2 regions of the Asanoa sp. NPDC049573 genome follow, and region 1 is predicted to be linked to the other one. Evidence: riboswitches for the same ligand, from Rfam matches in the RefSeq annotation. Region 1 holds a riboswitch; the other holds the start of a gene.

Region 1 (9,666 bases):
CCGGAGCCCGCTCTCCATGCTGTGGCTACACCAGGGCGGCGCGCCGCACCGGGTGGTCGCGACCGCGGTGTCCGGCACTGCCTCGCTGCACGCGTCACGCCTGGCCCCGGGGGAGTGGACGGTCAACATCGCCCCGCCCCGCATGTTGGTTCGCGTCACCGACCCGCCCCCGCCGTTGCCGTCCCGCTGGATCGACCCGGCGACCCGGGTGACACCGCTGGCCCGCGGCGGCGTGCTGCGCCTGCTGGTGGACCGTCCGACCGTTTACGCCACCGTGGCCCGGCAGGACGGCACGGACCTGTGCGTCGAGGGCGTCGGTCGCCTGGAGCCGGACGTGCTCCTACACCTGGAACTCGCACCGGGCATCCCGTCCCGCTCCTACCCGGTGGTGCCCGCGGGCGACCGGTGGTCGGTGCGGCTCCCGCTCGCCGACCTGGCCGCTCCACCTCTCGCGCTCCCGGCCGAGCCGCCGGCGGTCTGGCGGGCGGCCCTCGGCGCGTCGTCCGACCCGCTCCTCGGCGGCCCCGACTTCACCGGAGCCGTGATCGGCGCCGTGGTGGTCGCCGCCGACGCACGCGGCGTCCTGACCATCACCTGATCCCTGCGCGTGTGCAGCCCTCCCGGACCGCTGGGCCGGTCGGCGTGCCCACCGGGTCCTGCTCACGGCGCGCCGCCGGCGCCGGGCGTGTCGCGGCCGGACGGGGACCGCTCGTTCCGGCATACATGTTTTGGCATGTAGCCACATGCCAAAACATGTGCGTCCCGACGGCCTACCCCGATCCCTTGCTCTGCACCCCTGTAGGAAGCGCCGCCGCGCCGGAGGCGCTTCCTACAGGGGTGCAGAGCAAAGCGGGTAGAACCCGGACCCAGCCTGCGGGGAAAAATGGCATAGGGGGACCGGCTACCCGCTTTTCGGCGGGAGTGATCCGGCCGCGGATCAGCTTGTGCTCTTGCCCTTGCGGGCGCGGAGCTTGCGGCTGGCGGCGTCGGCGTAGCGGCGGGCGACGAACTTCGTCGCGACCGCCAGGGACCGCGCGCCGCCGACCGGGATCGTCTCGACGCCGGAGTAGCTGGCCTTCTTGCTCTTCGCCGGCTTGGACACCAGGCGTGGGCGCGGCGAGACCAGGTCGCTCTCCGGCAGTTCGCCAAGGTCGGTGATCGCGAAGTCGGTGCCGCTGACCCAGCGTTCGCCGGCTACGGCCAGGACCGCCTTCTCCCAGGTCTCGTCCGCGCGGCGGACCCGGGCGGCCCGGCTCAGCGCCGACGTGCGCCAGAGCTCGACGGCCGCGTCCGGGGAGCTGACGCCCGGCGGGAGCACGCGGACCAGGCCGACCTGCCACTCGTCGGCCACGCCGACCAGGCGGCGGACCGTGTTGGCGTCCACGCCGCAGGTGACCGGGACGCGCAGCAGGTAGGGCGACGGGTAGACCGACTCCGGCACCGCGTTGACCAGGGCCACCCGCGGGTCCGAGCGGTAGGTCGCCTCGATCAGGCGGCGGTCGAGCAGCGGGTCGTTGAGGACCGACATGCGCTGCTGGGTGATCGCCGACCAGTCGGCGACGAGCAGCACCCGCAGGTCGGTCTGGTCGCTGGCCAGCAGGCGGTCGACGCAGGTGCGGACCAGCTCGAAGCTGCCGTCGGCCGGGACGACCGCGGTGACCAGGGGAACCTTCCAGGTGCGGTTGCCGGCCGGGCGGAGCCAGCGCGGGTGGGGCATCAGGTCGGCCAGGAACGGGTGGTTGTAGCGGCGTAGCTGCTCGCCGCGCTGCATCATGTTGGTGGGGCCCATGTGCCAGCTGCCGGCCTTCGGCTCGGGCACGAAAGCCGCGCCGGCCTGGGTCAGGCGGAAGCCGAACTCCGTGTCTTCGCCCAGCCGCAGGCTGGTGTCGAGGCCGCCGGTCTCCTCGTAGAGGCGGCGGGTCAGGGCCGCGGTCGCGCCGACGTGGGCGCGGAAGTTGAGGTGGTCGCCGGCGCGGAGCTGGTCGGTGTCGTCGATGATCTTCTCGACGTAGTCGTGCGGGTCGGTCTCGTCCCACTCGAAGAGGGTGTTGATCGTGCCCGCGGCGCACCGCTCGGAGACCTCTTCCGGGGTCGACCAGCCGGTGCCGACGAAGCGCTTGTGGCCGAGCGTGACCACCTCGTCGGTGACGTGGTGCCAGCGCGCCTGGGCCTCGACGTGCTCGGGGTAGACGACCATGTCGGCGTCGAGCCAGTGGATGATCTCACCGGTGCTGTTGGTGGCGCCGACGTGCAGGGCGTTGGAGCGGCCCCAGCCCGAGGAGTGGTCGGCGACCCGGACGATCCGGCAATTGCCGGGGCGGATCTTCGGCAGCTCGATCGGCGGGTCGCTGGTGTCGTCGGCGATGACGACCTCGAGGAGCTCGGCCGGGTAGGTCTGGTGCGCCAGCGAGGCCAGTGTCAGGTTGAGTGACTCCTGGCAGTTGTATGCCGGGATCACGACGGACACGGTGCGGGTCGGCGTCCAGCGGCCGATCTCTGGCGGCTGCAGGACGCTCCAGTCGTTGCGGAAGATCCGCACCGGCTCGGCTGCGTCGTTCGGGATCGGCACGGTCGAGAGTGTATCCAGCGAAATTCCGACTCGCGCGGGCGCTACGTTTATAGCGCCGGCCGGCGGGCGCCGGTCCGGGGGAGACGGGAGCTTTGGCGTGTCGGTGGAGCAGGATCCCATACGCATCCACCGCTGGCGGATCTATTCGGGTCCACGGGCCGAGCGCCGCCGGATCTGGCCCGCCCACATGTTCCGGGCGCCACTGAGCGTGATCGAGTCGCCGCAGAGCCCCGCGGGGCCGCTCGGCGCCAACACCTGGGTCACCTCGATGTGCGTCAGCGTCGCTTCGCTGGCCGACCTGCGCGCGCTGCTCGACCACCCGGCCGCGATCACCATGGTCCGCAAACTCACCGTGTACGTCGAGAACTGGCACATCCCGCAGAGCAGCTGGTCCGGCCGGCTGGGCCCGATCCCGCACCTGCTGCGGCACCGCACCGAGATGCCGTCGAGCAACCACGGCCGGGCCGCCGTCTCGCTGGAGGTGCGCTGGTCGGTCCCGCTGCGCAAGCTGATCATGGCGGTGCTGCCGATCTTCACGTCGGTCCGCCCGCTGCCCCGCCCGGCCAGTGCCGACATCACCGTGCAAGACGTGGCACCGCCATGGGTGGGCTCGGCCGTCAACGTGGCCGTGGTCGCCGGCGGCCTGCCCACCAACGCCGACATCCGCCCGCACGACCTGGTGCTCAGCGCCGACGGCGAGCCGCTGCCGGCGGTCGTCGACGACGGCGAGGAGCCGCCGGCGGCGGCCCAGGTCTACGGCACGGTGATCCAGGCGGGCGCGGCCGGTGCGGCCGGGAGTGTCATGGTCGACGTCGAAGACTCGGCCTGCATCCGCCGCTACGGCCCGTTCGGCCCTGGCGCCGCCCGCGCCGAACTCGTCTTCGACGAAGACACCTGGCGGATCAACGGTGCCGACGGCAACCTGGTCACCGGCCGGCTCGACGCCAACCGGTTGCCCGAGGAAGCGGTCGACGCGCTGGCCGGGATCGGCCTGGTGCACTGCGCCAAGGCGCCCTGCGTGCACCCGACCCAGGAGGCGGCGGTGCTGGTGCGGCTGGCCGCGGCCGGCGTGCTGCTGCACGCGCCCGACCTGATGCCGCCGGTCGCCGCCCACCTGGCCGACGAGTTGCGCCCGCTGGTCGTCGACGACCTGCCGCACCTGGCCGACGGAGACTTCGAGTGGGAGGTGCGTGCCGTCCGCCAGCGCCGAGCGGCGCTGCGCCAGCACGCCACCGCGTTCGCGCTGCCCCGGCTGGCCGGCAAGACCTTCCCGGCGCTGGTCGCACCGCCGCCGGTCAGCGTGCTGCTGGTCACCCGTCGCTTGGAGCACGTCGCCGATGCGATGGAAGCGATCGAGCGGCAGACCTACCCCGACCTGGAGATCGTGCTCTGCCTGCACGGCGTGCTGCCGTCGGCCGAGGTGCTCGACCGGGTCGCCCGCTCCAGCCGGCCGGTCGAGTTGGTCACGATCGCGCCCGAGGAGCGGTTCGGTTTCGGCGAGGCGATCGGCCGGGCCACCGCCCGGGCGCGTGGCAGCCTGATCACCAAGTTCGACGACGACGACACCTACGGCCCCGAACACGTCTGGGACCTGGTGCTGGCCCGGCTGGTCTCCGGCGCGACGCTGGTCGGCAAGTCGGCCGAGTTCGTGCACCTGCACGCCCTCGACACCACCGTGCGGCGCGACGCCGGGCGCAGCGAGGTCTACGCCCGGGTGGTGGCCGGCGGCACGATGCTGATCAGCCGGGGCGACCTGGAGGAGATCGGCGGCTGGCGACCGGTGCCGCGGTCGATCGACCGGGGCCTGATCGAGCGGGTGGCCCGGGGTGGCGGCCTGATCTACCGGACCCACCCGCTGGGCTACGTCTACCACCGCCGGGCTGGCGGGCACACCTGGGACCCGGGCCTCGAATACTTCCTGCGCGAGAGCGGCGCACAGTGGCCGGGCGTGCCGCGGCACAGCGAGTTCGGCACGCTGCCGGCGACCGCCCACCCGCTCCCGGCCGACCCGGCGCCCGCCGGTCCGGTGCCCGACGCCCGCTTGGTGGGTCGCTCCGCGGGGTAAGAACCCCCGCATGGCAACCAAGGTCGCGGTCGTCGCGCATCAACGCAAGAGCCTGGGTGGCGGCTTACGGGAGCTGCGGCGCCGGCTCGCCGACGCCGGCGTGATCGATCCACTGTGGTACGAGGTGCCCAAGAGCCGCAAGGCGCCCAAGAAGGTGCGCAAGGCGCTCAAGGCCGGCGCCGAGCTGATCCTGGTCTGGGGCGGCGACGGGATGGTGCAGCGGACTGTCGACGCGGTGGCCCGGGCCGAGGCCGACGGCGTCGCGCTGGCCATCCTCCCGGCCGGCACGGCCAACCTGCTGGCCACCAACCTGGGCATCCCCGAAGACCTGGGCGAGGCCGTCGAGATCGCGCTGCACGGCCGGCGCCGGGCGCTCGACCTCGGGCGGATCAACGGCGAGCACTTCGCGGTGATGGCCGGCGCCGGCTTCGACGGCGAACTGATCCGCGAAGCCGACGGCGGGATGAAGGACCGGCTGGGCCGGCTGGCGTACGCCTGGACCGGCGCCCGCCACGTCCGCGACGGTGCCGTGCCGATGAGGGTCGAGGTCGACGGGGAGCAGTGGTACGCCGGAGCGGCCAGTTGCGTGCTGTTCGGCAACGTCGGCACCATCACCGGCGGCATCCGGGCGTTCGACGACGCCGACCCGCACGACGGCCGCATCGAGGTCGGCGTGGCCACCGCCGAGGGCGCGCTGGAATGGGCGCGCACCCTCGGCCGGATGGCCACCGGCCGCTCCGAGGGCTCACCGTTCATCAAGATGACCGCGGGCCGGGCCGTGAAGGTCAAGCTGGCCGAACCGCTGACCTACGAGATCGACGGCGGCGCCCGGAGCGCCGCGACGAAGCTCAAGGCCCGCGCCGTGCCGGGTGCCGTGACCGTCTGCCTGCCGAACTCCTAACCCAGGGCCGGCTCGGTGAACGTCGCCGGTGGCACCGGGTCGTCGGCCGGGCAGGCACCACGCGAGACGTAGCGCTCGATGAACACGTCGACCGCCCGCCGCACCCGCCGGCCGGCGCCGCGCCGGTCGAGCGCCGAGGCGGCCGCCGCGAAGCAGGTCAGCGCGGCCGCGCCGAGTTGCGGGTCGGCCAGCCCGTCGCGGGCCGCGGCGAGCCAGTCGCGGTGCCGGCGCAACGGCGAGCGCAGGTGCTCGGTCGCCGCCGCGGCGGCGTCGGCCGCGATCGGGTCGTCGAGCAGCGCGGTCACCACGGCCAGCGGCACCACCCAGCCGTCGCCGGGCTGCTGGTCGATCATCCGGAACTCCAGGTAGCCGCGCGGGCGTACCGGCGGGACCAGGGTGCCCAGGTGGCGTTCCAGGTCCTCGAGGGTGGCCGGGCGCGGGCCGTGGCCGCGCAGCCAGGAGCGCATCGTCAGCCCGGTGGGCACCTGCCAGGGCGCCGGCTCGGGCTCGGCGATCATCGTGACGTTGGCGCGCAGCGCGTAGCGGGCCCAGTCGGCGCGCGGCTCGCCGGTGCGCCGGGGCGCGCGGGTGCGTGTCGCGTCGGTGCCGAACCGCAGCGCCTGGCGGTAGGAGACCCACCGGGTGCCGCGGATCCGCCGCGGCGAGTTGGCGAACGCGGCCAGCAGCACCGGGCCGATCGCGTCGGCCAGCCACCAGCGCATCCGGTAGCCGCTCCAGCCGTCGGACTCGTCGCCGGAGTCCAGGCAGACCTGGACGGAGGCCGAGTTGCACATCACGGCCAGGCCCTTGCCGCCCGCTCGCGCGTGGAAGTCGGCCAGCGCCAGGTAGCGCGGGTGAGTGGTGATCAGCTCGGGCCGGCGGTGCGCGTCGAAGCCGGTGCCGTCGAGCAGCAGCCCGTCGGCGGCCAGGGCCGCCCGGGTCAGGGCCAGGTCGGCCCGGGTCGCCTCGACACAGTCCGACAGGGACGCACCGACCGCGGAGGAGATCTCCAGTTGCCCGCCGGGCTCGACGGTGATCCGGCCGCCCCCGGGCAGCGGATCGGACAGGCCGCTGGTCGCCTCGACCAGCCGGGCGATCGACGGGCGCGCCAGCGGCGCGCGCGGATCGCGCACGGGGTATTCGAGCTCGACACCGACCCGGCCAACCGGGCCGACCCGGAATCCCGCGGCTGCGACGTAGGTCTCCGCCGCGCGCTCCGTGAGGACGGCGATCTCGTCCACGGCGCCTCCGATGAGTGCGGTTGTCTGCCGCCGTCGGCGGGAGTGCCGGCGGCGCCGATGGGGTGGGGTGTGTGCCGTCCGGCGTAAAGCCCGGTCGGAGTGACTCCATTAGCGGTCCCGCGAGCCTCCTTGTCCAGCGGAACCGGCCAACTCGAAATGAACCTTCGATTGACCACACGTTCGGCTGACGGCCGCGGTTGCCGGCACTACTTTCACGTTTTCCCGTACGCTTTCTTAAGCGCTCCTTACGTCACCGAAAGTCGTTGCTGCGTAACGCATTCCGGGTCTGAGGAAGGCCCATCCGATCCTTGCGAAGAATAGGTCCGGATCGGTTAAGCTGGCTCCGGCTTCCGCCGGATCATCCCCCCGGTGACACCGGCGCCGCTGCTGCCTAATCGTCGAGAGACGAGCCGGGGACCCGAGTTCCTGGGGTGAGTCCGCGAATGCGGTAGGGGTTGTTCCGCCCCGAACCCGACAGCTAACCCGGTAGGCGGCCCTACCGAAGGAACGTGAATGACGCGCAAAGGACGTCCGCGCGCTCTTGCCCGGCGCGCCGGCCTGGTCGGGATCGTCACGCTGTTGGTGGGCCTTGCCCTCACCCCGGCGGCGGTCGCCGCACCCAACCCAACCCCCGCACCGCCGGTCGAGGGCGGAAAGAACGAACTGCTCGACGACGTGATCGAGCGCACCAGCCGGGCCTTCGTCGACGCCAAGAACGCGGTGGCCGACTCGCGCAAGAAGCAGGACGCGCTGAGCAAGGAACTCGCCCGGCTGCAGGTCCGCACCGCGGCGCTGACGCCGCAGGCCACCGAGATCGCCCGGCACAGCTACATCAACGGCCGGATCGGGCCGGCGCTGATGCTGCTCAACAGCCGCAGCCCCAACGCCTTCCTGGCCCGGGCCGAGACGCTCGACATGCTGTCGGCCTACGACAACGGGCGGCTCGCCGACCTGGCCGAAGCGACACAGCAGGCCCAGGCGGCCAAGAGCCAACTCGACCTGGAGGTCAAGCGCGAGGCCGCACAGGAAGCGGTGATGGCGAAGCAGAAGTCGGAAGTGGAGAAGGCGTTCACGTTGGCCGGCGGCAAGACCGTCAACGGCAACGTCTACGTCAACCAGCCGGTGGCCCGGCAATCGCCGCGGGCGGCCGACGGTTCCTTCCCGGCGCAGTCGTGCAGCGTCGACGACCCGACGACCAACGGGTGCATCACGCCGCGGATGCTCTTCGCCCTCAAGGAGACCCAGCGGGTGGGCTACAAGCGGTTCGTCTCGTGTCACCGCGACGGCGGCCCCTTCGAGCATCCGAAGGGGCGCGCCTGCGATTTCTCGGTCTTCAAGACCAACGACTTCGGCAGCGGTGACGCACAGGGCGACGCCAGGTTCTACGGCAACAACCTGGCGTCGTTCCTGGTCAAGAACGCCGACAAGCTCGGCATTCTCTATGTGATCTGGTATCGACAGGTCTGGCTACCGTCGACGGGGACGTGGAAGTCATACAGCGGCCAACACGGCGACCCGTCGAGTGACCACACCAACCACGTCCACCTCTCGGTCCTCTAGCTAGCGCCGCCGGGTGTCGGGTGCCGGCCGGCGGGCCGGCGCCCGACCCGCGGGCTGGCGGGGCTGCCGCCGGTGCGGCTCGAGCGGCGGGATCGGCATCCGCACCTCTTTCTCGGTCGTCACCGTGACCGCCTCACCGTGGTGGCTGAAGTCGAGGCTCGCGTCGGCCGCGCCGTTGCGCAGCGAGTAGATCGCCTCGTGCTGGCGCACGTCGACCCGCAGCCGCATGCCCCGCCACATCAGCGAGAACTCCAGCCGGCTGATCCGGGCCGGCAGCCGCGGCAGGAACGTGAGCTGCTCCTCGTGGTCGCGCATGCCGCCGAAACCGGCCACCAGACCGAGCCACGCGCCGGCCAGGGCCGCGATGTGCAGCCCTTCCCGGGTGTTGTTGTGGATGTCGTGCAGGTCCATCAGCGCGGCTTCGCCGAGATAGTCGTGTGCCAACTCGAGGTAGCCGACCTCGGCCGCGACGACCGACTGGGTGCACGCCGACAACGACGAGTCGCGTACGGTGCGCCGCTCGTAGTAGTCGAAGTTGCGCAGCTTCTGCTCGGGCGTGAACGCGTCGCCGCACCAGTGCATGGCCAGCACCAGGTCGGCCTGCTTGACCACCTGACGGCGGTAGAGGTCGAAGTACGGGAAGTTCAGCAGCAGCGGATAGTTTTCCGGCGGCGTGTTGTCGAAGTCCCACTCCTGGTAGCGGGTGAAGCCCTCGACCTGTGGATGCACACCCAACTCGTCGTCGTACGGGATGTGCATGTTGACGGCAGCCTCGCGCCAGGCGGCGGTCTCCTCGTCGTCGACACCGAGCCGCCAGGCCCGCTCGCTGTGCCGGCTGACGCAGTCGGCCGCGGTAACCATGTTCCGCTTGGCCATCAGGTTGGTGTAGATGTTGTCGTTCTTGACCGCGGTGTATTCGTCGGGGCCGGTAACCCCGTCGATGTGGAACTTGCCGTGCCGGTCGTGGTGGCCGAGCGAGTGCCAGAGCCGGGCCGTCTCGACCAGGAGCTCCAGCCCTATCTCCCGCTCGAAGTCGACGTCGCCGGTGGCCTGCACGTAGCGCCGGACGGCGTCGGCGATGCCGGCGTTGACGTGGAAGCCCGCGGTGCCGGCCGGCCAGTAGCCGGAGCACTCCTGGCCGCGGATGGTGCGCCAGGGGAAGGCGGCGCCCCGCAGCCCGAGCTGTTTGGCCCGGTCGCGGGCCATCTCCAGGGTGGCGTGCCGCCAGCGAAGCGCGTGCGCCACCGCCACCGGCTGGGTGTAGGTGAGCACCGGCAGCGCGAACATCTCGGTGTCCCAGAAGACGTGGCCGTCGTAGCCGGGACCGGTC
Region 2 (9,666 bases), on a different contig from region 1:
ACCGTCGTCGACTGCCTGTTCGTCGGCGTCGCGGCCCGCAACCGGGCCAAGGCCAGAAAGGCGCTGGAGGTCACCGCGGAGGCGGTGCGGGCCCGCCGGGTGACGCGGCGGCGCGGGTGAGCGGTCCCGAGGTGGTTCGCGTCGCGGCACCGACCGAACGCCGCAACCCGTCCTCGTACGACCTCGACCTGTTGCCGACCCGCGACGTGCTCCGACTGATCAACGACGCCGACCAGACCGTGCCGGGCGCGGTGGCCGCCGTCCTCGACGCGGTCGGTGCGTGCGTCGACCTGGCCGTCGACGCGCTGCGGGCCGGGCGCCGGGTGCACTACTTCGGTGCCGGCACGTCGGGCCGGGTCGGCGTGATCGACGCGGCCGAACTGCCGCCGACGTTCGGCACGCCGGTCGACTGGTTCTGCCCGCACCTGGCCGGTGGGCGCGACGCGATGTGGGGCGCGGTCGAAGACGCCGAGGACGACATCGCCGGGGGCGCCCTGGAGGCGCGGACCTGCGTGCAGCCGGGGGATCTGGTGGTCGGCCTGGCCGCCTCCGGGCGTACACCCTATGTGTTGAGCGCGTTGCGTGCGGCCCGTGCGCTCGGCGCCCGCACCGCACTGGTCGCGGCCGACCCCGACGCCGCGGCCCGTGACGAGGTCGATTTGTTCATCGGTCTCGACACCGGCCCGGAAGTGGTGACCGGGTCAACTCGGATGAAAGCCGCGAGTGCGCAGAAACTGGTGCTGCACGCGTTTTCCACGACCGTGATGGTGCGGCTCGGCCGGGTCTACTCGAACCTGATGATCGACCTCTCGGCGACCAACGCGAAGTTGCGCGGCCGCCTGATCTCGATCCTGATGGAAGCGACCGGTTGTCCGGAAGCCGACTGCACGCGTGCATTGACCGGCGCCGACGGAGACCTGAAGACCGCGCTGGTGTCTCTGGTCTCAGGTGCTGCCGTCACGGAAGCCCGCGCGGCCCTCGCGCGTTCCCACCAACAGGTTCGGGAAGCCATCGCACTGCTCGCGTGAGCCATTTTGGGTGATGTCCGAGTGAACCGTGGCGCTCTGTGGTGCGTGTCACTACGCAGTGACGCGAATCGCATCCGCGCAGTGGCCTACGTCGCTGCGGGGACACGGCCGGAAATGGTGTGATAAATAGGGCGCGCGGTAGGCCAACGGCGGCAGGTACGCGACCCGATCCTCAAAGCCTGAGAGCCAGCAGGGTGAATATGACACTCACTCTCAGGAAGCACTCAGGCATTCGTGACAGTTTCGACTCGCAAGACGGAATCCCCGGAGCGTCTCAACTGTTGTGTAGGTGTCAGCACCGATGGGCACCTCGCGAGTTACGCCGGGGAGGGGCAGGTCGGTGTGGAACACGAGAACGTTGGGGTAACCGAGGGGACAGTGGGCAACGTGGAGAACAACATCGTGATGCGCACGGACGAGGTCGCCGAGGAGCGCGACCTGGTCGGCGTCTACCTGCACGAGATCTCCCGGACGCCGCTGCTCGACGCGGCCCGTGAGGTTGAGCTCTCCAAGTCGATCGAAGCCGGCCTCTACGCCGAGCACCTGCTCGAAGTGGGCGAGGCTCGCGAGGGTGTTTCGCGCGAGGAGTTGGAGCGGCTGGTCGTCGAGGGTGACCGGGCCAAGGACCTGTTCATCCGCGCCAACCTGCGGCTCGTCGTGTCGATCGCGCGGCGCTACGTGCGGTCCGGCATGCCCATGCTCGACCTGATCCAGGAGGGCAACACCGGCCTGGTCCGCGCGGTCGAGAAGTTCGACTACGAGCGCGGCTTCAAGTTCTCCACCTACGCCACGTGGTGGATCCGGCAGGCGATCAGCCGGGCCATCGCACAGCAGGAGCGCACCGTGCGACTGCCCGTGCACCTGGTGGAAGACGTCAACCGGATGCGCAATGTGGCCCGCCAGCTGACCCGTGAGCTCGGTTCCGACCCGGAGCCCGAGCAGATCGCGACGGCGCTCGGCGTGCCCGTCGAGCGGGTGCACGAGCTGGTCCGCTGGTCGCAGGACACGGTCTCGCTCGACACCCCGGTGGGCGACGACGGCGACACCAACCTCGGCGACCTGGTCGCCGACCAGGACGCGCCGTCGCCGGAAGACGTCGTGCTCAGCACGCTCGAGCGGCAGCGGATCGAGAGCCTGCTCAACCACCTCGACGACCGTTCGGCCGGCATCATGCGGGCGCGCTACGGGCTCGAAGACGGGCGCGAGCACTCGCTGACCGAGGTCGCCTCGCGGTTCTCGCTCTCCCGGGAGCGGATCCGGCAGCTCGAGATCCAGGCGTTGGGTCGGCTGCGTGAGCTGGCCCGGGCCGAGGGTCTGCAGGCCGCATAGCTTGACCTGAAGCGGCTGGCGTCCGGTTGGACGCCAGCCGCTTTTTGTCGTACCCGTGCGGGAGCCTTGCTCGCATGACACCTACCGTGGTCCATCGGGCGGTCCTGCCGGCCGCCCCGCCCTACGAGTTCGCCCTCAGCGTTCGCGCGCTCGAGGGCTTCGCGCCGATGGCCGGCGAGCATCAGGTCACCGGCGGCCCGGTGCGCCGGGCGTTCGCCCATCCCGACCCCGCCAAGGCCGCCGCGGGGGCGGCCGTGGTGGCGCAGGTCGGTGCGGCGCCCGGCGGCGTGCAGCTTTCGGTGCTGGCCTCGGCGCCCTTGTCGGCCCCTGAGACGGTCGCGGTCGAGCAGACCGTCGCCAACTGGCTCGGGCTCGCCGACGACCTGCGCGGGTTCCATGCGATCGCCGCCGCCGATCCGGCGATGGCGCCGCTGCTGCGGGTGGCGCGCGGGCTGCACCAGGTCCGCTTCCCGTCGCTGGCCGAGGCGACCGTCTACTTCACGCTGACCCAGCGCAGCACCCAGTGGTTCGCCGGTGCCCGCCGGCGCCGGATGGCGGCCGAGCTCGGGCCGTCGCTGGTGGTCGACGGCGTGGTCTTCCACGCCTTCCCGTCGCTCGAGATGGTGGCCGGGCTCGACGACGAGACCCTGCTCGGCTACGCCGGCAACGCGCAACGGGCCACCCGGATCCGCGAGGTGGCGGCCGGGGTGGCCGGGCTGGGCGAGACCTGGCTGCGGGTGGCGCCCTACTGCGACGCCCGCACCGCTCTGCTGGCCGTGCCCGGCGTCGGCCCCTTCACCGCCAACGCGCTGTTGCTGCGGGCGCTGGGCCGGCCCGACGAGGTGCCGCTGGAGATGCGGCAGTTCCGGCTGGCGGCCGAGCAGGTCTACGGCACGCCGCCGCCGACGCCCGACGAGTTGCGGGCCCGCTACGGTCCGCACATCGGCTGGTGGTCCTACGTCGCCCGCACGGCGTCGGGCTGGCTCGCGGAGCCGCGGCCTCAGGCGGTCCGCGAGATGGTCAGGTCGAGTCCCTCGCCGGGGTCATAGGTCCATGACGCGGTGAAGCCCGGCCAGGTGCCGTCCTGGCGGCCGTCGCTGGGCCGGGTGGAAAACATCTTCTCCTTCACCGACTCGGGCACCTTGGCCTGGTCCAGCACGCACTCGAGGCTGGTCAGGCTCAGACCGCTCTTGTCCTTGGTGCCCGTGCTGTCGACGAGCAGCCGGGCGCCGTCGCCCTCGAGGCGCGTGCCGTTGGCCGGCGCGTCGCACGTCTGCTGCGTCTGCGCAAGGAGGTTGGTGGTGTCCGCCTGATGGTCACTGTCGCCGGGCGCGAGCGCGACGGCGGCCGCCCCGATCACGGCGAGGAGGAAGACCGCCCCACCGCCGATGACCAGGGCCGTTCGCCGCGTCCGCCGCGACTGGTCATGCTCCGGGATCTGGTCGAGGTCGTGGTCCACGGTCGTCTCCTCGGTATCGGAGCCGCCGGGATTTCCCCGATCGTCCTAACCCGGCCGGCTGAACCCCGCAACGACCGTGTGCCACCGCTGGTTACGCCGGCGACCCGGCCCGGGCGGCGCGCACCGCTGTCGGCACGGCGGTGCACCGCGGTCAGCACGGCTGTCGGTAGGGCGGCGCACCGCGGTCGGCATGGCGGCGGACGGCTGCGCACGGCGGTCGGTACCGCCGCGGACGGCGGCGCACGGCGGTCGGCATGGGGGCACAGCGCGGCATGGCGGCGCACGGCGGTCGGCATGGGGGGCACGGCGCGGCATGGCGGCACACGGCGCTCGGCGCGGCGGCGCACGGTGGTCGGCATGGCGGTGCACCGCGGTCGGCACGGCGGCGCACTGCGCTCGGTACGGCGGCGCGTACCGCGCCGCCGTGCCGGATCGCGCTTAGCGCACGCGGCCGTAGCCGTATGGCGTCATCATGTCGACGGACGACAGTTTGACCGTCTCGCCGAAGGTCGGCGCGTGGATCACCTGGCCTCCGCCGACGTAGAGGGCAACGTGCCCCAAACCCTCGTAGAAGACCAGGTCACCGGCCTTCAGATCGCCCCGCGAGATGTGTGCGACCGTGTCCCACTGCATCGCCGCGTTGTGTGGCAGTGACTTCCCGGCCGCTCGCCATGCCGCGAGGGTCAGACCGGAGCAGTCGTAGCCGTCCGGGCCGTCGGCGGCCCAGACATAGGGGGTGCCGATCGCGTTGTAGGCGAACGTGACCGCGACACCGGCCTTGCCCGACACCGACGGGATCTTGCCGCTGTAGGCCGACCCGCTGGAGGTGGCCGAGCCGTACGCCTCCTTGCGGAGGTCGTTCAGCTTGTCCAGGTCCGCTTCGATCTTCTTCTTGCGGGCCTGCAACTCCTTGGCCTGCGCGTCCTGCTGGGCGCGCACCGTGGTGAGCCGTTCCTGGTCGGCGTTGAGCTGGTCGCGCGTCGACCGGAACGCGTCGATTTCGGTCTGGCGCTCGCGGGTCAACGCGTCCAGTGCCGACATCCGGGACAACAGCGTGTCGCTGTCACCCAGCAGCGCGGTGGCGGTGCTCAGCCGCCCCGACGTGTAGGCCGCGACGGCGATGTCGCCGACGTCCGCCTGCGCGTCGTCGAGCTTCTTCTGGAGTGGGGCCAGGCGGTACGCCACCTTGCCCGCCTCCGTCTTGGTGGCTTTCGTCTCCTCGTTGAGCTTGTTGTAGGCCTCGACGACCTTCTCCAACTCGGCGGACGACTTGTTGATCTTCTGTGTGAGCTCACTGGCCGACGGTTCGGCCGACGCTGCGCCCGCGGGCACGGCAATCGCGACCGCCACGGCGACCAGCACGAGCGCACGCAGCGACATCCGTGCTGACGACAAAGGCAGACCCTTCTTCCGCAGCCGCCTACCGGGTTAGCTGTCGGGTTCGGGCGGGAAGGACGCCCTACCGCGCAAACTCTGCGCGGATTCACCCCAGTGCTCGGTTGGGTCCCCGATTCACCTTGTTGGCCCAGGTCGTCATGGGCGCCCGGGGGAACGGGCGCGGCACGGGCCGGCGATTCGGCGGCACCGGCGCGGTGCCATCCGGGGGGATGGCTGAGGACCACACCGGCGCCCCACCGTAACCCCGCGCCCCATCTGCACAAAGCGCTGCACGGGCGAACTGCGCCCTATCGGCTGAATGATCCGCGCCGAAAGCGGGACACCTCACGCCGCCGGGCCGGCAACCAGCGCCAGCGCGCCACGCGTTGATGCTGGTCGGTCACCCTGGGCAACCAGTGCTGAGGTGGAGGAGGTTTGTCGCAATTTCCGGGTCCCGCTCACGGGAGTCAGCGGGCATACCGCCCCCAACCTGGGTAAACACCCGGCCACACCGCCGCCGGCCGCATCCCGATGTGCCAGGTGGCCGATTGCGGCACTTCCCTCGACTAGCTTGCGTTTCGCACAATGGCAGTAGAGCTTTCCGCCGCTCGTCAGCTGAGGCTCTCCGCGGATCAACGCGACCTGCCTTCGTCGAAGGCCGATCGGGAACGGCACGTCACACAGCCCGGCACCACGGAGCTGCTGGAGGCACCCCGTGAACGCAACCCGCCCCCAACCCATCAGCTCGGCCAGCCCATCGCCGACACCGCTCTACCGGCAGCCCGGCATCCTCGTCACCAGCGAGGCCTTCGTGGTGGCCGGGCGGCGGTTCCCGGTTCGCGACCTGTCCAACCTGCGCACGGCACGAGGCCCGCACGACCGCTTGACCATGCGGTCGGTGCTGGTCACCGGCGCGATCCTGGGCAGCGTCGGCATCGCGCTGAGCTTCAGCGGCGCCCGGCTGAGCCCGACGGCGTTCCTCCTGCTGGGCGCGGCCGCGTTCGTGCCGATCGCGCTGGTCTCCTTCGGCCACCGGATGCGCCCCCGCGCCTACGAACTGTGGGGCGACTACCGCGGCATGACCGTGCTGCTGTTCAGCTCCGACGAAGAACGCGAATACGGCCAGGTGACCCGCGCACTCCTACGGGCCCAGGAAGCAGACCGCATGGGCGGCATGGGCTCCCCGGTGTCCAACGTGTTCTCCGCCAACCTCTACCCCTGGTAGCAGACCTTCCGAATAGAGCGTCCGCACGGCGGGCGGGCGCGGGTCGCCGGCGAATTCCCTAGAGTTCGCCGGCGACCCTTTTCCATCGGCGCCATTGGTTGTCATGTGTACCCTGCGTGCATGCGGGACTCCTCACCTGACCTATGCCGGCGCACCCCAGATCATCCATGGCCGTCAGCACCCCATCCTTCGTTGGCTCGACCGCCTCGCTGACGCCGGCCTGCCGCTTTGTGCGGTGGTGTTCCCACCGGTCTTCGCCCTGATCGACGAATGAGCCAGCGAAGCCGGGTCCACATCGTCTCTCTCTTCACCGATCACGCGATGGATCGTCGGCTCGTCGAGCAGAACTGAGATCCGCGGTGGAAACGCATGGTCGAGGATCCCTTTCCGACGAGTCGGCCGGATCGCCAGCCGGTCCTCGCGGCTGAGATTCACACTCCGTCTCACGAGGTTGGGGGCGCCGTGCCTGAAGTATTGGTGCGTCTGAAACAAACCTGGGATCACGATCGTCCCGTACGAACTTGGAGTTCGCTCCACATTCGAGGCCTGCAAAGGTGGGAATACCGTGCCGAACGTCCGCGGGAGAACGACCACCAGGTTCGCTCGCGGGCCACGCTAGTCAGACCGGCCAGGCCGGCGCGCGTACCCATCGGCCGGCGACAACCGGACTGCTCGACGAACGCGACGTCATGCACCCGGAACCGCAGGTAACCGCAACCGAGGAACCTAGAGTTCGCCAGCGACCTTTTCGATGAAGGACAGCGAGTCGATTTCGCTGAGGGCGCCGGAGCGCAGCCAGGCGAACTCTTCGTGATAGGGCGCGGTGTCGACGGGGCGTTCGAGGAAGTTTTCCAGTAGGGCGCTTTCCAGGTAGACCACGTCGCCGTCGGCTTCGTCGGGGAAGCCGAGGATGACGAAGGAGCCGGCAGATGTCGTCGCGCCGGCAGAGAACGGAACTATCTGGATGGTGATGTTGGGAGCCGAGGCCAGCGAGACCAGATGTTCGAGCTGGTCGCGGTGGACCTTGGTGCCGCCGATCACGCGGCGCAGGACGGCCTCGTCGAGGATGATGTCGAACTGGGGTGGGTCGTCGCGGCCGAGGATCTCGGACTTGCGGCGCATGCGGACCTCGATCCGCGCGTCGACCTCTTCCGGGCGGACCTGGCCGGGAGTGCGGTGGGTGATCACGGCGCGCGCGTAGTCGGGCGTCTGCGCCAGGCCGGGCATCACGCTCGACTGGAAGCAACTCATGGCCGACGCCTCGGCCTCGAGGCCGATGTATTGCGCGTAGTGCGCCGGGATGGCCGATCGGGCGTCTTGCCACCAGGGCTTCTGTCTCGCCAGTCGGGCGAGCGCGATGAGTTCGTCAGCCTCGGGAGTGCCGTCGATGCGGTAGAGGTTGAGCAGCGCGCGGACGTCGTTGGTGGAAACACTGACGCGGCCGGTCTCGATGCGGATCAGTTTGCTCAGCGACCAGTCCATCGCTTCGGCGACGTGTTCCTGCGTCAGCTTGGCCTTATCCCGAGCCGCCTTGAGAGCCGTGCGCAATCGGCGCCGGCCTGCAGTGGGCCCTTGGACCGTCGTCACGCCCGCCTCCGGGAGATGTGGTCTCAGGCTGGCCATCTGGCACATTGCGATAAGCCAGGTTGCACCTTGCCAAGCTTACACCTGTCGATAGACCTTCGGCCATCCACTATGTATAAGTGCGGCACGCCGGCTCGAACGGCCGGCGTGCCGTGTTCCGGAAACTCAGCGAAGGTCGAACTCGCCGGCCGCCACGCCGGCGATGAAGCCACGCCAGGACGGCGCGTCGAAGGCCAGCCGGGTGTCTGGCCGGTTGGAGTTGCGCAGGATCGCACCCTCACTGACCGTAGCGACCTCGACGCAGTTGGTCGCTTCGCAGCGTGAGCTACGACGGAAAATGGGCATGGTTGTCTTGCTGTCGGACATCAGGATCTCCGCAGGCTCGGTGCTTCTCTAGGGCACAAAAAAGCGCGGCATGCGGGATTGCCACAGAGGGCCGCGCCAGGATAGGAACTTAGCGGTCAAGCGTCCACAATGGAAGATGAAGCGCTCAGATGCTGCGATTTTTTATCCCATTGGGATGAAGATCGCGCGAGTGAAAAGTGAATCACCGTGAGTGATCGCGCTCATGGTGACGGTCACTCTTCGCAGTGTGACCTTCGTGTGCGAGATTCTATTGATGGGCATGACTCTCGCCTGGCATCGCAGCAGTCACTGCGAATCAAACCAGTGTGTTGACGTGGCGGTTACGGCCGACGGCGTGCTCGTTCGGGGGAACCTCGGCGGGCCGGTCTTGCGATTTCAACCGGAAGCGTGGCGCGCCCTGTGCGCCGCGCTGAAGTCAGCCGCGCTGACCCCAGCCGCGCCGACGACGCCCGGGCTCAGGACGTGACGGTGACCGGCTCGGCGGCCTCGCTGCGCTCCCGCGCCCACTGGCTGACCTTGCGCTCGGCGTAGAACGAGACGAACGGGATCGTGCCGGCCAGCATCACCAGCAGCATGCGGCCGATCGGCCAGCGCGCCCGGCGGCCGACGTCGAAGACCGCCACCAGGTAGACCATGTAGAGGAAGCCGTGTGCCGGGCCGACGGTCTCGACCACGGTCGAGTTGTCGCCGATGTATTTCAGCGGTATGCCGACCGCCACGAGGATGACGAGCACGACACCGACGACGTACGCGATGATCCGGTATCGGGTTAGGGCTGCGCGCATGGTGCGGGGGGATCCCTTCTGATCAAGCACGACCGCGACGGCGGCCCGGGTATTGGGCGGCCTTCGCGCCCGGGTTGGCGTTGAGCCAGGCGAGATAGTCGTTGTATTCGTCGAGCGCGGGGTCGGCCGGGTCCGGGGCGGTGGCGACCGGCTGCCGGCGCGGCACCATGACCGGCCGGCGGAAGCCCGACCCGATCTTGGGCGGGCGGGTGCCCAGCACGGGCGGCAGGGCGGCGACCCGCCTCGGGCCGGGCGCGGACGGATCGCCGGCGGAAGGATCGGCAGCGGACGGATCAGCAGCAGAAAGAGAAGCGGCAGACGGATCGGCAGCAGAAAGAGAAGCGGCAGAAGGATCGCCAGCGGAAGGATCCGCGGCAGAAGGATCTGCGGCAGAGGAAGCGGCGCCAGGGGAAGCGGCGTCAGGGGAAGCGGCGTCAGGGGAAGCGGCGCCAGACGGAGCGGCGCCAGACGGAGCGGCGGGGTTCGGTACCACTGGCGTGCCCAGCGCCTCAC

What was found. A riboswitch is a leader RNA that binds a small molecule or an ion and turns the genes downstream of it on or off. The one in region 1 is predicted to bind cyclic di-AMP.
Region 2: it holds a riboswitch for cyclic di-AMP, as region 1 does, so the genes downstream of both, AB0J74_RS34275 (NlpC/P60 family protein) here and AB0J74_RS19430 (hypothetical protein) in region 1, are expected to answer to the same signal.

Annotation. Positions count from the first base shown of each region.
Region 1 covers NZ_JBFAPI010000008.1:29,170-38,835, reverse strand. Annotated here, with positions in the region: gene AB0J74_RS19455 (glycosyltransferase) at 1-598, shown strand, start outside; gene AB0J74_RS19450 (glycosyltransferase) at 938-2,569, opposite strand; gene AB0J74_RS19445 (glycosyltransferase) at 2,667-4,634, shown strand; gene AB0J74_RS19440 (diacylglycerol kinase family protein) at 4,645-5,535, shown strand; gene AB0J74_RS19435 (glutamate-cysteine ligase family protein) at 5,532-6,776, opposite strand; cyclic di-AMP (ydaO/yuaA leader) riboswitch at 7,155-7,287, shown strand; gene AB0J74_RS19430 (hypothetical protein) at 7,290-8,336, shown strand; gene AB0J74_RS19425 (glycoside hydrolase family 65 protein) at 8,337-9,666, opposite strand, start outside.
Region 2 covers NZ_JBFAPI010000023.1:76,116-85,781, forward strand. Annotated here, with positions in the region: gene AB0J74_RS34250 (MurR/RpiR family transcriptional regulator) at 1-120, shown strand, start outside; gene AB0J74_RS34255 (N-acetylmuramic acid 6-phosphate etherase) at 117-1,028, shown strand; gene AB0J74_RS34260 (sigma-70 family RNA polymerase sigma factor) at 1,434-2,357, shown strand; gene AB0J74_RS34265 (hypothetical protein) at 2,432-3,406, shown strand; gene AB0J74_RS34270 (hypothetical protein) at 3,358-3,816, opposite strand; gene AB0J74_RS34275 (NlpC/P60 family protein) at 4,255-5,211, opposite strand; cyclic di-AMP (ydaO/yuaA leader) riboswitch at 5,219-5,352, opposite strand; gene AB0J74_RS34280 (DUF6232 family protein) at 5,909-6,418, shown strand; gene AB0J74_RS34285 (Scr1 family TA system antitoxin-like transcriptional regulator) at 6,593-7,012, opposite strand; gene AB0J74_RS34290 (helix-turn-helix transcriptional regulator) at 7,145-8,050, opposite strand; gene AB0J74_RS34295 (DUF397 domain-containing protein) at 8,168-8,368, opposite strand; gene AB0J74_RS34300 (DUF397 domain-containing protein) at 8,628-8,834, shown strand; gene AB0J74_RS34305 (DUF3817 domain-containing protein) at 8,824-9,153, opposite strand; partial or broken gene AB0J74_RS34310 (hypothetical protein) at 9,662-9,666, opposite strand, start outside.